Regions from separate parts of the Kribbella sp. NPDC023855 genome, predicted to be linked through region 2. Evidence: riboswitches for the same ligand, from Rfam matches in the RefSeq annotation. Region 2 holds a riboswitch; the other holds the start of a gene.
What was found. A riboswitch is a leader RNA that binds a small molecule or an ion and turns the genes downstream of it on or off. The one in region 2 is predicted to bind thiamine pyrophosphate.

Region 1 (3,205 bases), on a different contig from region 2:
ATCGCCACGATCATCGCCGGCATCTACGGTCTGCTGGTCATCTCCGTGCAGCGGGTCTCGTTGCGGGAGATCTCCCAGGCGCCCGGCTCGCCCCTGAACCACCCGCTCCGCACTGACGCCATCGACACCATCGGCCAGCTCCTGACCCTCGTGGTCGGCGCAGCCGCGCTGGCCATGTGGTTGCGCGACGTACTGAGCCGGCGCAAAGCCGGCCGCCAGCCGGATCGGGCAGAGCTCGCCGGACTCGGGCTGGTCGGCCTCTCCCTGATCCCGTTGCTGATCTGGTTCGTCATGGTGCTGACCACAGGCCTGGGCTCGATCGACGACTCGCTGCACCGCCTGCCCACGGCGTACGCGTGGGGCGGTCTGGGCCTGCTCATGTTGACGGCGGGGCTTGCCCTTGGGTACCGCGAGCTCAAGCCCGACGTGTCGAATCCCGTAGTACAGGCTCCCCCGAGCCGCCCACCCTGGGAGTGACCTTGCCCGTAGTACTGGTCCCCGGTCTCGGCCTTGGATCAGAGTCGTACGCGCCCACGGTGGAGCACCTGGATGCGCAGTACGAGGTGGTGACGCTGCCCGGGTACGGCGAACGCGTGCGGCGCGGCGATGACCTGCGGACCGAATCGCTGGCTGAGCGTGTTGCGGAGCGCCTGTCCGCTCCCTCCGTCCTGGTTGGTCATTCGGCGAGCTGCCAGATCGTGGTGGCGACCGCACTGGCGCGGCCGCAGTTGGTCAAGGGCCTACTGCTCATCGGCCCGACCGGAGACGTCGAGGCGTCAGGCTGGCCCACTCTCGCCGCTAGGTGGATACGCTCCGCAGTGTGGGAGTCACCGGCTTTGGTGCCACCCCTGGTTCCGCAGTACGCCAGGACCGGCCTCATCTCGATGGCGCGCGCTATGGAGGTCGCCCGACGCTATGACCTCGCTGCTGCGATCAGTCGGCTCGAGTGCCCGACAGTGGTCGTCCGGTGCAGGCATGACAGCCTGTGCCCGCCTGCCTGGGCGCAGCGAGTCGCTGACCTGGCGCACGGCGAGGCCTGGACCCTGCCGACCGGTGCACACATGCCGGTTCTGACCAACGGCTCGGAGCTTGTGACGTTCATCAAGCGGATAGCCGGTGTATACAACGGTCAGTAAGGCGTTATCGTTGACGAAGTAACAACCTCTGCGGGAGCTCGCACCGATGATGGCGGGCTGAGAGGGCGACGAGCTGTCACAGCCGGGTCGCCGACCGCCTGAACCTGACCGGGTAATGCCGGCGTAGGGAGCAGGTCATCATGACCACTACCGCTGCACGCACGTCGACCGCCACCGAGGCACCGCTCGTCCTCACCACGGACGCGCCCCGCACTCTCGGCTTCCTCGACCAGTTCACCCTCTGGGGCAATCTCGGCATCTCGCTGTTCGGTCCGGTGACCGGCGCGCTCGTCGCGGCGTACACGGGTTCGCTGGTGAAGGGCCTGATCGCGGTCGTCGTCGGCTGCGGGATCGGCGCGCTCGTGCTGGGTGGCGCCGCCGTCTTCGGTTCGCACACGGGCGCGCCGGCGATGGCCAGCCTGCGCGGGCTGTTCGGCCGCCGCGGCTCGATGGCGCCGACCGTGCTCAACATCGCGCAGAACATCGGCTGGGCGACGATGGAGATCATCGTGATCTCGCAGGCCGCCGTCGCGGTGACGAGCGAGCGCTGGCGCTGGCTGTTCGTCCTGATCGCCGGCCTGATCGCCACCACGATGGCCGTCCGCCCGCTGGGCAGCATCAAGGTGCTGCGCAAGTTCATGGTCTGGCTCGTCTTGCTCGCGTCGGTCTATCTCTTCATCCAGGTGCTCAGCAAGCCGGTCCACGACCTGCCGCAGGACGGTGTCTTCGGCTTCTGGCCCGGCGTCGACCTCGCCGCCGCCGGAGTCGTCTCGTTCGCTCCGCTGGCCGCCGACTACACCCGACACTCGCGCACCAACAAGGCCGCCTTCGCCGGCTCCGCCCTCGGCTACGGCCTCGCCGCGGTCCTGTACTACGCGCTGGGCGTGATCGCCGTCGCCACCTTGCAGACCAACAGCACCGACGTGATCACCGCGCTGGTCACCTTGCCGGCCGGCGCGATCGCGTTGTTCGTGCTGCTGGTGGACGAGGTCGACGAGGCCTACGCGAACGTGTACTCGACCACGATGGCCGCGCACAACCTGGTCGGGCACATCGACCGGCGCTGGATCTCGGTCGCGATCGGCGTGCTGGCCACCGGCCTCGCGCTGTTCGTTGACCTGGGCAACTACACCCAGTTCCTGTACCTGATCGGCTCGGTCTTCATCCCGTTGTTCGCGGTCGCGATCGCCGACTTCTTCGTGGTCAGCAAGATGCGCTGGGACGTCTCGGACACCGCCCGGTTCCGCTGGCAGCCCGCACTGGCCTGGGTCTTCGGCTTCGTCGCCTACCAACTCGTCAACCCCGGCACGGTCGAGGGCTGGTCGCCGTTCTGGCTCGACCTCCAGCAAACACTCTTCGACAACCAGCCGGTCCCCGGCTGGCTCGGCGCGACCTACACCTCGATCATCGTCTCGATGCTCGCAGCCATCGCCTTCGGCCGCCTCGGTCGCAAGGAAGCAGTTCAGCCCTAGCGGTACTCGGGGTTCTCGAAGTCGAAGCGGCAGCCGGCGTCCCACTCGGAGCGCTGGTTGCCGTGGGCAGGGACCCCACCGGCGTCCTTCAGCATCCTTGCCAGATGCAACAGATTCCAGGTCATGAAGGTCGTGTTCCGGTTGGTGAAGTCGTTCTGCGGCCCACCCGACCCCTCGTCCAGGTACGACGGGCCGGGGCCGGCCTCGCCGATCCAGCCGGCGTCGGCCTGCGGCGGGATCGTGTAGCCCAGGTGCTGCAGGCTGTAGAGCACGTTCATCGCGCAGTGCTTGACCCCGTCCTCGTTGCCGGTGATCACGCAGCCGCCGACCCGGCCGTAGTACGCGTACTGCCCGGCGGAGTTGAGGATCGACGAGTTCGCGTACAGCCGTTCGATCACCTTCTTGGTGACGGAACTGTTGTCACCGAGCCAGATAGGACCGGCGATCACCAGGATGTCGGCCGCCATCACCTGCTCCTGGATGGCCGGCCACTCGTCGCTCTCCCAGCCGTGCTCGGTCATGTCCGGCCAGACGCCGGTGGCGATGTCGTGGTCGATCGCGCGGATCACGTCGACCTCGACGCCCTGCTTGGCCAGG
Region 2 (3,205 bases):
GCTCTCCCAGTTGTTGTAGAGCGAGTCGCCGAGCAGGGTGAGGCTCAGGAAGGCCTGCGGCCGGACGGCCATCACCCAGGTCGCGGCGGCCGCGTGGCCCTGCTGGTAGAGCAGCCGGTCGGCCGTCGCCTCGATCCGGTCCTTGTCGGCGCTGGGCGCCATGTTGATGGTGGCCCAGGCCTTCACGATCGCGGAGTCCTTCGCGGTCATCTGCGCCAGATAGGTCAGCGGGCCGCGCCACGAGCCGCGGCGGCCGAGACCGTCCAGGCTCTCCAGCGGGAACCAGCCGTTCTGGCAGCGCCGGCCGTTCACCGCCGACTCGATCTCCCGGGCCTGGTCCGGCCGCAGGTTCTGCGTCGCCCAGTAGAGGAAGTAGACCCCGACGTCCGGAATCTCCTCCGCGACGTTGCTCGGAATACTCAGCTTCCCCGGTTCGAAGAGATGCAGCTCTTCCTCTGATCCGTACAAAATCGTCATTCCCCCACCCAGCCCGATGACCGCAGGCGTGGCGCCCGGGGCGGGAGCGCGACCAGCCTGCCGTCGAGAGGGACCCCCCAGGTCCTGCTTCGACATTCAAGGGTTCTTGCTACCCCCAGGTGGCCGCCGGGTCAAGTCCTCGTCCGGATGGCGGTTACCGCCGAGGCGGAAACCGGTCTACTTGCCGAGTGTCGCGGAGGGGCAAACCGGTCTACTTGCGCCGGCGCGCCGCGCGGTTGCGCAGTTCCTCGGCGTCCAGCCGGTCGGCTTCCTCGGGGGTCGGCGCGCTCCCGCCGTACGACGCGGGCAGCCACCAGGCGCCGGCCGGCTTCTCGGGATAGGCGCTGATCGTGCGGGCGAGCATCTCGGCCATCGTGGTCCGCAGCCGGGTGGTGGCCTCGGTGGCGTCCTCGTCCTTGCTCACCGGGATCGGCTCGCCGACGGTGATGGAGACCCGCTGGTGCCGGGAGAAGTCGCGCGGGTGGTCCTTGGTCATCATCCGCTGGGTGCCCCACAGGATCATCGGGATCACCGGGACGCCGGCCTCGGCGGCCATCCGGACCGCGCCGGACTTGAACTCCTTCAGCTCGAACGACCGGCTGATGGTGGCTTCGGGAAAGACCCCGACGATCTCGCCGTCGTTCAGGTACTGGATCGCCTGCCGGTACGAGCCGGCGCCCGCGCCGCGGTCCACCGGGATGTGGTGCATGGCGCGCATCAGCGGACCGGAGTACCGGTTGCGGAAGAGGACCTCCTTGGCCATGAACCGGACCAGCCGCTTGCTCGGCTGGGCGCCGAAGCCGCCGATCACGAAGTCCACGTAGCTGATGTGGTTCACCGCGAGCACCGCACCGCCCGTGCGCGGGATGTGCTCCGTCCCGACCATGGTGAAGCGCAGGTCGAGCACCTTGAAGGCGGTCTTGGCCAGGCCGATCACCGGCGGGTACAGGATGTCTCGCATGGCCCGACGGTACCGGGTCGGCCCTGGCGGCACACCGATCGGCGTTGTGATGCTCGCCGCGGGGCGCGCGGATTGAGTACGCAGTACTGGGGCTGTGGCTAGAGTGACGGGCGACAAGTTGACATCGCGGGAGCTCGCGCCGAAAGCGGGCTGAGAGGGCGGCTGGGGAGACCCGGTGCCGCCGACCGCCGAACCTGTCCGGGTAATTCCGGCGTAGGGAGCAGCATCGTGACAACCATCGACAACTCTGTCCGCCCGAGCGTTACCACCGGGCCGATCTCTGGATCGGAGAAGATCTACACCGGTGAGCTCAGGGTTCCGCAGCGGCGGGTGCAGCTCACCAACGGGGAGCACTTCGACCTCTACGACACCTCCGGGCCGTACACCGACGCGACCGCGCAGATCGACGTACAGGCGGGTCTTCCGCCGGTACGCCGGGACTGGATCGCCGGTCGTGAGCCGCTGACCCAGCTTGCGCATGCGCGGGCCGGGACGATCACGGAGGAAATGCGCTACATCGCGATCCGGGAGAACATGGATCCGGAGTTCGTCCGGGCCGAGGTGGCCCGCGGCCGGGCGGTGATCCCGGCCAACCACCGGCATCCGGAAGCCGAGCCGATGATCATCGGGAAGAAGTTCCTGGTGAAGGTGAACGCCAACATCGGCAACTCGGCCGTGTCCAGCTCGGTCGAAGAGGAAGTGGAGAAGCTGGTCTGGGCCACCCGGTGGGGCGCGGACACGGTGATGGACCTGTCCACCGGCAAGAACATCCACGAGACGCGCGAGTGGATCCTGCGCAACTCGCCGGTGCCGATCGGGACCGTGCCGCTGTACCAGGCGCTGGAGAAGGTGAAGGGTGACCCGACCGAGCTGTCCTGGGAGGTCTACCGCGACACGGTGATCGAGCAGTGCGAGCAGGGTGTCGACTACATGACCGTGCACGCCGGAGTACTGCTGCGGTACGTGCCGCTGACCGCCCGGCGGATCACCGGCATCGTCTCGCGCGGCGGCTCGATCATGGCCGCGTGGTGCCTCGCGCATCACCAGGAATCCTTCCTGTACACGCATTTCGCCGAGCTCTGCGAGATCCTGCGCCAGTACGACGTGACCTTCTCGCTCGGCGACGGGTTGCGTCCGGGCTGTATCGCGGACGCCAACGACGCGGCCCAGTTCGCCGAGCTGCGGACGCTGGGCGAGCTGACCAAGATCGCCTGGGAGCACGACGTCCAGGTGATGATCGAGGGCCCGGGACACGTGCCGATGCACAAGATCGCGGAAAACGTCCGGCTCGAGGAGGAGCTCTGCGGGGAGGCGCCGTTCTACACATTGGGGCCATTGGCAACTGATGTCGCACCGGCGTACGACCACATCACCAGTGCGATCGGCGCGGCCCAGATCGGCTGGCTCGGGACCGCGATGCTCTGCTACGTCACGCCGAAGGAGCACCTCGGGCTGCCGGATCGCGACGACGTGAAGACCGGGGTGATCACCTACAAGATCGCTGCCCACGCGGCCGATCTGGCCAAGGGGCACCCGCACGCGCAGGACTGGGACGACGCGTTGTCGAGGGCCCGGTTCGAGTTCCGCTGGGAGGACCAGTTCAACCTCTCGCTGGATCCGGACACGGCCCGCTCGTACCACGACGAGACGCTGCCGGCCGAGCCCGCCAAGACGGCCCACTTCTGCTCGATGTGCGGGCCGAAGTTCTGCTCGATGCGGATCACCGCCGACATCCGCAAGTACGCCGAGGAGAACGGCCTGGACTCC

Region 1: another riboswitch for thiamine pyrophosphate. It lies ahead of AB0F51_RS09070 (cytosine permease); the one in region 2 lies ahead of thiC (phosphomethylpyrimidine synthase ThiC).

The regions. Positions count from the first base shown of each region.
Region 1 covers NZ_JBFAAA010000002.1:691,238-694,442, reverse strand. The annotation lists gene AB0F51_RS09080 (hypothetical protein) at 1-477, shown strand, start outside; gene AB0F51_RS09075 (alpha/beta hydrolase) at 474-1,136, shown strand; TPP riboswitch at 1,157-1,283, shown strand; gene AB0F51_RS09070 (cytosine permease) at 1,277-2,608, shown strand; gene AB0F51_RS09065 (flavodoxin family protein) at 2,605-3,205, opposite strand, start outside.
Region 2 covers NZ_JBFAAA010000011.1:156,265-159,469, reverse strand. The annotation lists gene AB0F51_RS30990 (hypothetical protein) at 1-477, opposite strand, end outside; gene AB0F51_RS30985 (lysophospholipid acyltransferase family protein) at 689-1,438, opposite strand; TPP riboswitch at 1,555-1,675, shown strand; gene thiC (phosphomethylpyrimidine synthase ThiC) at 1,667-3,205, shown strand, end outside.